DNA from 3 places in the Pantoea sp. CCBC3-3-1 genome. Region 3 is predicted to be linked to each of the others. Evidence: predicted binding sites of a transcription regulator. Region 3 holds the regulator's gene; each other region holds the start of a gene.
The links. The regulator Fur, encoded in region 3, represses iron uptake genes when iron is present. The targets are predictions, from matches to a motif close to ATAATAATGAGAACNACTATCAA.

Region 1 (3,282 bases), 460 kb from region 3:
ATCCCCTGCGAATGCACTTTCCCCACCGGCTCATAGTAGGAGAACTGAACGTTGCGGCTTCCGACATTTTTCTGCGTCAAATCATACAGCGCCAGCGAGTAGAGATCGGCACTGCCCGGCGGCTGATATTTCAACCCGGCTTCATACTGCTCGGCCGTCGTGGGTTTCAGCAGGTTCTGATCGGCACCGGAAAGCGACTGCGGCGTAATCGCCTGACTGTAGCTGACATAAGGAGAGAGGCCGTTGTCGAAAGCATAAAGCAGCGCCGCGCGTCCGCTAACGTGATCGTCCTGACGGCGGTATTTTGTATTGGCTGAGTTATCTTTCGTCTGCGACACGATGCGATCGTAGCGGCCTGAGACATCCAGATGCCATTTTTGCCAGATCATCTCATCCTGTAAGTAAACACCCGTCTGATAATAGCGTCGTTGCGAATCTGAGAACGGATTACTGACAGCCGGCCCAACGGCCTCGCCGGTTAGCGCATTCAGCTGATTCGCATAGCCGCTGGCATCGCTCAGCGTGTTTTTGTATTGATGATATTCTGCGCCCAGCACGACGGTATGCGTCACGTCGCCCGTAGCGAAATCGGCTTCCAGCTGATTATCCAGCGCAAACGCATCGAGAGAAGAACGTGAGCCGGAGTAATAACGGTTAAGCAGATCGGGGTTCGCGCTATCCCAACCGATTTGGTAAACCTGATCGAGATCGACGTTCGAATGGGTATAACTGGCATTAGAGCGGAAGGCCCAGGTGTCATTAAAGCGGTGGGCAAATTCCAGACTGTAGAGCTGTTCGTGACGTTTAAACCGATCCAGCGAACTGTCACCGTCGTAAAAACCGTTGCTCAGCTTGCGGCCGTTGTGTTCAGTGATGCTGCCGTCACCCGGCACCGCACCATGGTAGCCGCCAGAGGGATCTTTCTGTAAATAGGCGCGTAACAACAGCGAGGTATCTTCATCCGGCTGCCAGAGCAGGGAGGGTGAAAGGGCATATTTTTCTTCACGCGTATGATCGTACTGCGTATCGCTGTTGCGGGTAATACCCGTCAGGCGGAATGCCCACTGGTCGTTAATCGCATTGGTGTAGTCAAAGCCGGTGCTGTTGCTGTTATTGGTTCCGGTCGAAGCGCGGAAATGACCTTCCTGACTAAATTGCGGTCGTTTCGAACTCTCCATTACCAGACCGCCAGGCACTGTCTGACCATACAGCGCCGAAGAGGGGCCTTTGATGACGTCGATGCGTTCAAGGAACCAGGGATCGACCTGCAACACGTTATAACTGCCGGGGTCGCTCATCAGACGCAAACCGTCTAAAAAAATGTTGTCGACGTCGCCACCATGAAAACCGCGTAATGACACCGTATCGTAACGCGTTGCCGCACCCGCGAAGTTAGTAAATGCACCTGCCGTATAATTCAGCGCCTGATTCACATCCATAGCGCCCTGGTCTTCCATTTGCTGACGAGTCACCACGGAAACGGACTGGGCGGTTGTAATCAATGGGCGATCGGTTTTCATCGCGCCCTGGCTGGTTTTGGCGGTATAGCCGAGGGTGGGCGTTGTGGCGGTTTCAGTTGGTTCGGCAGTCACCACCAGGGTTTGAGCCGCAAAAGCAGGTGAAGCCAGCGCGAGGGTACAGAGGAGGACGGAACGCTTTTGAGTAAAAGACATTCTCATTATTTTTCCCTTCAGAGTGCGGATAAATAAAACCCGTCTACGCCAGATTACCGCGCAGTAACGGAAATGTAAGGATTATGATAATCGCAATGAGAATTATTATCTTTTCTTGCAAGGCAGGCAATCGGTGATTTTTCCGATAATTTCCGGCCGAAGAAGGGAAACGCGTTTTCAGGCGGCGCTGAGCCGCCTGAAAAGGGTTATTGACCTTTAGGGATATCGCCCACGTTATTGCAGACCACCCCTTTCGGACAGTAGAGATCCATCAGTTTTAGCGTAACGCCATTGGTCCAGCCAAAGCCGTCCTGCAACGGATATTCGCCGCCGCCACCGCCGCCCAGACCTTTACCTTCCACCACGTATTTCTCTACCAGCTTGTGTTCCTTGTCATAAGTCTGCTGCACATTTTGCAGAAAACGCATGCCAATATCTTTTGCCAGCGCCTGTTTGCCGTAATGATTCAAACCTTCAACTGCCGCCCATTGCAGCGGCGCCCAGCCGTTCGGTGCATCCCATTGCTGACCATTATTGATATTGGTCGTCACCAGGCCACCTTCTTTCACCAGATGGGTCTGTACCGCGGTTGCGGTGCGGTTAGCCTGATCCTCGGTGGCAACCTGAAGATAGAGCGGGAACAACGTGGCTGCCGTCAGCTGAGAGCGCAGGGTCGCTTTCTGCCAGTCATAGTCTGCATACCAACCCTGTTTATCGTCCCAAAAATAGCGGTTGATCGCCTGCTGACGCTTGCTGGCCCGCTCATCAAACTGTTTTGCGGCATCACTATGCTTAGCAACGGTATTGGCGTGTGCCAGCGTCTTTTCCAGATGGAACATCAGGGCGTTCAAATCCACCGGCAGGATCCGCGTGGTGTGTATAGATGAAATATCGTCCGGTTTGGTAAACCAGCGGGAGCTGAAGTCCCAACCGGAAGCTGCGCCAGCACGCAAATCACGATACAGTTCAGCTTTATTTCGCCCGGAGGCTTTGTCCGCTGTAGCAATATCATCCATATAAGATTCGGTACGCGGTACGTCACGCGCATCCCAGTAACGGTTCAGCAACGTGCCATCTTTCAGTTTTACCAGTCGCTTACTGGCCTGACCGTTCGTAACCTTATCCGCATCGGCCATCCAGTAGTCGTACTCTTTCTGCAACTGCGGCAAATATTTGCTGTAGACGCTCTCTCCCTGATGCTGTGCCAGCAGATCAACCATCAAGCTGAAAAAGGGCGGCTGGGAGCGGCTGAGGTAATAGCTGCGGTTGCCGTTAGGAATATGGCCATATTTATCGAGAAGGGACGCAAAATTGTCCACCATATCCTGCACGCGGTCCCAGTGGCCGCTTTCAGCCAGGCCTAACATGGTGAAATAGCTGTCCCAGTAATAGATTTCCCGAAAACGACCGCCGGGTACTACGTAGGGTTTGGGCAACGGCAGCAGGGAATCCCACTGGTTAGCCTGAGTCGCCGAGCGGGTCAGCACCGGCCACAGGCCATCAATATGCTCACGCAGGCTCTGACCGGCAGGCGGCACGTAGGTTTCACCTGCCACCGGCAGCGAAAAATTAGCATTTACAAAATGATGCAGATCGAAGTTGCGCTGCT
Region 2 (3,282 bases), 2.2 Mb from region 3:
GGTGACGGACTACGTGGCAGTTGTCAAGCTGACCCAAAAAGAGGACGGCACCACGTTGGCAGAATGGTGGGCGGATTTTAATGTGACGGAAGGGCAGGATTTGCAGGAAGTGGCGCAGAATGTCAGTGAAGGTGTGTTTGCCACCTGTTTACAGCATATTGCGCAGCACGTTGCCTGACCAACCGGGAGAACGACGTGACAAGAGCTTATCGCATTCAGCGCTACTTACCTCATTATCAGGCTGGCGTGGTTGGGGTTATTTTGCCGATTCAGAATAATGAGTTTGGTATTGCGATAACCGCCGAACAGCAGCCGGATCTTGGCGATATCGAGAATTTTTATCAGCAGGGCGAGGGGGATTTCTGGCTGGCGCTGGCAGATGATGAGGTGGTGGGCTGTATTGGCCTGAAGGATATCGGCAATGGCGAGGCGGCATTACGCAAAATGTTTGTTGCCGAGGCCTGGCGAGGCAGGGAGCAAGGCGTTGCAAATGCGTTACTGAATACGCTGCTTGAGCACGCACGTCAACGGCAGCTACAGGCTGTCTGGCTGGGAACGACCTCCAGGTTTCTGGCGGCCCATCGCTTTTATGAGAAAAATGGTTTTCATGAAGTGAGCGACGCGCTATTACCGTCGTCGTTTCCGCGAATGCAGGTCGACAGCAAGTTTTACCGTATTAACGTGTAAAAAAAGGGGCGAAGATATCGCCCCCGATCGATTACGCCTGCGGGTGTCCGGCATTGCTCATCGTCATCAAATCTTTATCGACAAAGAACAGGCCTTTGCCGCTGGTGCCCACCAGCGCCAGCTTATCCAGTACGGATTTAAACAGCTTCTCTTCTTCATGCTGCTCGGCAACATACCATTGCAGGAAGTTAAAGGTGGAATAGTCCTGAGTGGTCATCGCCGCATGTGCCAGCTCGTTAATTTTTGCCGTAATCAGCTGCTCGTGCTCATAGGCCTGCTCCAGCACTTCGTTCAGGGAGTTGAAGATAACCGGCGGTGCAGCAATCGAGCCCAGCACCGGCATGGCACCGGTATCGCTCAGATAGTTGAACAGGCGCTGCATATGCTGCATCTCTTCTACCGAATGCTCACGCAGGAAAGCGGCAGCACCTTCAAAACCTTTGTCGGCGGCCCAGGCACTCATTTGCAAATAAAGGTTTGCGGAATAAAATTCCAGATTTAACTGATCGTTCAGCTTGGCGGTCATATCGGCAGTCAGCATAGCGGCTCCAGGGATTAGCAGGCAAAAGAGTAATAATTGCCCGCATTATGCATAAAAAATGGCGAAATAAAAACCTTGTTAATCGTTTATTTACATTAATAATAAATATTTTAACTCGATGATAGATAAGTGATAATTATTATCGATTGCGTTGTTTGTTAAATGGTTTTGATAACCATTATTATTCCTGTTTCTGGCAGGGAACGGGATGCTTTTTGACAGGGTTAATTTATTTTTACCCGTGCGCATCAGCGATTAAATAGCCGTGATACATTTTTCAGAAATAAAATCAGAAACTAATTGCGCAATATTATCTGGGTAAATCGTTTCTTCACTGCATCGTAATTGCTCACCTGTCCACCACTCGCTCTGGTCAATCACGCGGCGTTCATTGTCACTCCAGCCAGCAAAATCGATTTCATGGTCGCTAACCTCGATCGCATAAAAGCGTTCATCGGCTAACACTTCGCTGCCGTCAGGCAGGCGCATCGGGAAAGTCCTTTCCGCGATACAGACGCCGGGATCTTCCCTGACTATCCCGGTTTCTTCCCGCAGCTCGCGGCAGGCTGCTTGCTCCCAGGACTCGCCTGCCTCAACTCCACCGCCTGGTGTTGCCCAATAGCTTTGTCCTGCGAGGGCGTCATCATGGTGGCTGAAATGAAACAGTAAAATACGCCGTTGGCGATCAACAAGTAGCAGGCGAGCAGAAGGACGTTTTTTCATTGAAAAACTCCAGATTTCAGCGGGTGGGGAAAATGATAAAGGATTTCTGGAATGAATAAAATCAGGAGGACATCCACACTTTATTTTTTGACTAAAAAATGCCAAAAAAATAGATTGCGGATGTTTTTAGGTTAATAAACAGAAGGGAGGTATCAATAAAAAAATCCAGAGAATTTATGGTTAAAATAAATAATGAGACGCCCGTTTTTTCTTCAACTGGATGATTTAATGATAATTAAAAATAAATAACATAGATTTTAAAATTCAATCAAATTTTTAATTTCAACCCCTAAACCTGAGGCGATCAATGCGATCACTTCAAGAGTGGGATTACGTAAACCCCTTTCAATTCCACTAACATAGGTACGATCCAGTCCACATTTAAGTGCAAAAGCTTCTTGTGACAAGCCTGCCTGCAGTCTGAGTAATTTAACTCTTGTTCCAAAAAGAACTTTGATGGTTGTTTGCTTTTCCATCTCATTAGCATTGCGCTTTGCGGACTAATAGTCCACGGACTATCAACCACATTTGTTAAATAGCGTGCTATGCTGTGTGACTCATAGTCCACAATTTAAAAGTTGTTAATAATTCAGGCGGGGGTAATGATGAATAAAAAAGATTGGCATCCTGCAGATATAATTGCGGCGTTAAAAAAACAGGGGACGAATTTGTCAGCATTGTCACGTGAATCGGGTCTGGCCTCTTCAACGTTAGCTAACGCACTACGGCGTCCCTGGCCAAAAGGAGAACAGCTTATTGCTGAAGCGCTCAATGAAAAGCCAGAGCGGATCTGGCCCACGCGTTACGGAAAATAATCCCGGCACGGTGGCCGGGAAAGATTAACAACTCAGAAGGTTTCCCAGCTACCTTCACTGGCCACCGCTTTGCGTGGCGTCTGAGGCTTTTTCACCGGCGCAAAGCTACCGTGCTGGCCCGTTTTGAAAACGGCAACGGCCTGTGCCAGGCGGCTGGCCTGATCCTCCAGCGAAGCGGACGCGGCAGCGGATTGCTGAACCAGCGAGGCATTCTGCTGGGTAACGCGATCCATTTCCGTCACGGCCTGGCCAATCTGATCGATTCCCCGGCTTTGCTCATCAGAAGCGGAAGAAATTTCAGCCATGATATCGGTGACGCGAATCACCGCACTGACGATATCGTGCATCGTTTCACCCGCAAGCATTACCTGCTGGGAACCCGCGTCTACCCGACTGACCGAAGCCTCTATCAGCGTTTTAATCTCTTTCGCCGCCTGTGCGCTGCGCTGGGCAAGGTTACGCACCTCACCGGCAACCACGGCAAATCCACGGCCTTGCTCACCTGCACGGGCCGCT
Region 3 (3,282 bases):
TCTCGCTGCTTCCTGCCGACGGCAGTGCGAAAATCGCCACTTTGCAAGCCAGTGACGCCCCACGCTTTGCGTATCGTGGCGTTTTCCTGGATGTGGCTCGTAACTTTCACAGCAAAGCCGCGATAATGCGCATGTTAGACCAGCTGGCGGCCTGGAAAATCAACGTGTTCCATTTCCATCTTAGTGATGATGAAGGCTGGAGAATTGAGATCCCCGGCTTGCCGGAACTGACCGAGGTAGGCAGTAAACGCTGTCACGATCTCAGCGAGCAACGCTGTTTACTGCCGCAGCTGGGTTCAGGGCCGGAAAGTGATAACAACGGTAGCGGCTATTTCAGCCGTCAGGATTATATCGCGATAGTGAAATATGCGGCGGCGCGTGGCATTGAAGTGATCCCGGAAATCGACATGCCTGCGCACGCGCGCGCAGCCGTCATCTCAATGGAGGCACGTTATAACAGGCTAATGGCACAAGGGAAAACCGCTGAAGCCTCCCAGTATCGTCTGGTCGATCCGACCGATAATTCGAATACGACTTCAGTACAGCTCTACGATCGTACCAGCTATCTTAATCCTTGCCTGGCTTCGTCCCTGCGCTTCACCGATAAAGTCATCAGTGAAATCCAGGCGATGCATCGTGAAGCCGGGCAGCCGATCAACACCTGGCACTTTGGCGGTGACGAGGCCAAAAATATTCGTTTCGGCACCGGCTATTCCGATATAAATAAACCTGTTGCGGGAACCGGCCTGCTCGACATGAGTAAAGAGGATAAGCCGTGGGCGAAATCACAGGTCTGTCAGGCCATGATCAAAGATGGCAAAGTCGAGGACATGGAACATTTGCCCAGCTACTTTGCGCGACAGGTCAGTCAGCAGGTGAAACAGCACGGCATTGGCAGAATGCAGGCGTGGCAGGATGGCCTGAAGGATGCCGAAAGTTCTCAGGCCTTTGCCACGGAGCACGTTGCGGTTAACTTCTGGGATACGCTGTACTGGGGCGGCTTTGATTCAGCCAATGACTGGGCGAACAAAGGTTATCAGGTCATTGTCTCTAACCCGGACTATGTCTATATGGATTTTCCGTATGAGGTGAATCCGCTGGAGCGCGGTTACTACTGGGGAACGCGCTTTAGCGATGAGCGTAAAATGTTCAGCTTTGCGCCGAATAACCTGCCACAAAACGCAGAAACCTCCGTAGACCGCGACGGCAAACCTTTTTCCGCGAAATCGGATAAAGCCTGGCCGGGCGCTTATGGCTTATCCGCCCAGCTGTGGAGCGAAACCGTGCGGACCGACGATCAGATGGAATATATGATCTTTCCTCGCGTTGTTTCGGTTGCCGAGCGGGCCTGGCATCGGGCTGCATGGGAGCAGGATTATCAGCCGGGCAGAGAATATATCGGTGGGGAAACAGCGCATGTTGACCACCAGGCGCAGCGAAAAGACTGGCAGCGATTTGCTAATCTGTTGGGGCAGCGTGAGCTGGCAAAACTGGATAAATCAGGTATTCACTACCGTCTGCCGGTGCCGGGCGCACGCATCGTTGCTGGCAAGCTGGAAGCCAACATCGCATTGCCAGGGATTGCTATCGACTACTCGCTTGACGAGGGAAAAAGCTGGCAGCGCTATGACCAGGCCGCGCAACCTGAGGTGAAGGGGAAGGCGATGGTGAGAGCGGTCAGCAGCGACGGCAAGCGCTTTAGCCGGAGTGAAACGCTGACAAACTGATTTACAAAATCTGAACAGCAGACGAAAAAAAACCGGTGAATTTCACCGGTTCTTTACTTGCACAGCTTACTTATCGTGCAGTGATTCGTCTTCGCGGCAGTCGCCGGTTGCGCAGTGACCATACAAATAGAGGCTATGGTTGCTGAGCTTGATGCCGTGACGTTCGGCGATATCACGCTGACGGGTTTCGATTGATTCATCGCTGAACTCGATCACTTTACCGCAGTCCAGGCAGATAAGATGATCGTGATGATGCTGCTGCGTCAGTTCGAAAACAGATTTACCGCCTTCAAAATTATGACGGGTCACGATACCCGCGTCGTCAAACTGGTTCAGAACGCGGTAAACCGTCGCCAGACCAATTTCTTCGCCCATATCGATCAGGCGTTTATATAAATCTTCCGCACTGACGTGATGGCTCTCTGGTTCCTGAAGCACTTCCAGAATTTTCAGTCGGGGAAGCGTGACTTTCAGGCCGGCCTTCTTTAATGCGGTGTTATTGTCAGTCATGCGGATATTGTCCTGTTACTTTGCTAGTCACTAAGTGGCTGAAAAGCCCTGAGCATCGGTCGACGCAAAAGCTGAGCGTCTCATTATAGAACTGATGCTTCGAAATAGAAACCACAGCGGGATTGCGCAACCGTTGAGGGAAGTAAGGATGAAAAGTCGTTACGTCCGGGAAAGCAAGTACCCATTTTCGCTGAGTTAACATTTCGCGCTGCCTCATCGCTGCCGCCGCCAGGGCGTAAGGCATATTGATGAGCTGGGTGACCGATGGCGTTATTCTACAGTTTTGCAGATGAAAGTTACAAATATGTACCTATTACTTCTATAGGAAAAAACAGTGACCCGATGTGAGATAGCTCGCACATCAGGCCCTTTCCTTATGCCTCAAGAATCTCTTTCAGCTGGAGTTCTTCATAAATCTGTTTGACCCACTTTTCGGTACGTTCGTTGGTCAACTCCGGCTGACGATCTTCATCGATGGCGAGGCCGAGGAAGTGATTGTCATCCGCCAGCCCTTTAGAGGCTTCAAAATGATATCCTTCGGTTGGCCAGTGACCGACGATGACCGCGCCGTTAGGCTCGATGATATCGCGGATAGTGCCCATCGCATCGCAGAAGTATTCTGCGTAGTCTTCCTGATCGCCACAACCAAACAGCGCAACCAGCTTACCGTTGAAGTCGATCTCTTCCAGCGTAGGGAAGAAATCGTCCCAGTCACACTGGGCTTCGCCGTAATACCAGGTTGGGATGCCCAGCAGTAAAATATCAAAGGCTTCAAGGTCTTCTTTGCTGCTTTTAGCGATATCATGAACTTCCGCAACCTCTTTACCGAGCTGCTTCTGGATCATTTTTGCAATGTTTTCCGTATTGCCCGTATCGCTGCCAAAGAAAATGCCTACGATTGCCATGATGTTAATAACCTCTTAAAACTTATAATGGAGGCGGCTAGCCTGCTTGTGTTAACGGCAATGATAGCAGACAGATTCAGGGGGATAAATCAGTAATCCGTCCGCATTTGTCGCTTTGTGCTTTGCCGCTGTATGAGCGT

Region 1: EHV07_RS08900 (TonB-dependent siderophore receptor) is a predicted target of Fur. The motif match lies at 1,763-1,785, and genes of this name have one in related genera.
Region 2: ftnA (non-heme ferritin) is a predicted target of Fur. The motif match lies at 1,391-1,413, and genes of this name have one in related genera.

What each region holds. Positions count from the first base shown of each region.
Region 1 covers NZ_CP034363.1:1,859,469-1,862,750, forward strand. Annotated here, with positions in the region: gene EHV07_RS08900 (TonB-dependent siderophore receptor) at 1-1,679, opposite strand, end outside; gene treA (alpha,alpha-trehalase TreA) at 1,880-3,282, opposite strand, start outside.
Region 2 covers NZ_CP034363.1:4,197,951-4,201,232, reverse strand. Annotated here, with positions in the region: gene EHV07_RS19635 (SRPBCC family protein) at 1-178, shown strand, start outside; gene EHV07_RS19630 (GNAT family N-acetyltransferase) at 196-687, shown strand; gene ftnA (non-heme ferritin) at 719-1,228, opposite strand; gene EHV07_RS19620 (NUDIX hydrolase) at 1,484-1,951, opposite strand; gene EHV07_RS19615 (helix-turn-helix domain-containing protein) at 2,209-2,427, opposite strand; gene EHV07_RS19610 (helix-turn-helix transcriptional regulator) at 2,557-2,766, shown strand; gene EHV07_RS19605 (methyl-accepting chemotaxis protein) at 2,799-3,282, opposite strand, start outside.
Region 3 covers NZ_CP034363.1:1,402,299-1,405,580, forward strand. Annotated here, with positions in the region: gene EHV07_RS06670 (beta-N-acetylhexosaminidase) at 1-1,727, shown strand, start outside; gene fur (ferric iron uptake transcriptional regulator) at 1,794-2,237, opposite strand; gene fldA (flavodoxin FldA) at 2,612-3,142, opposite strand.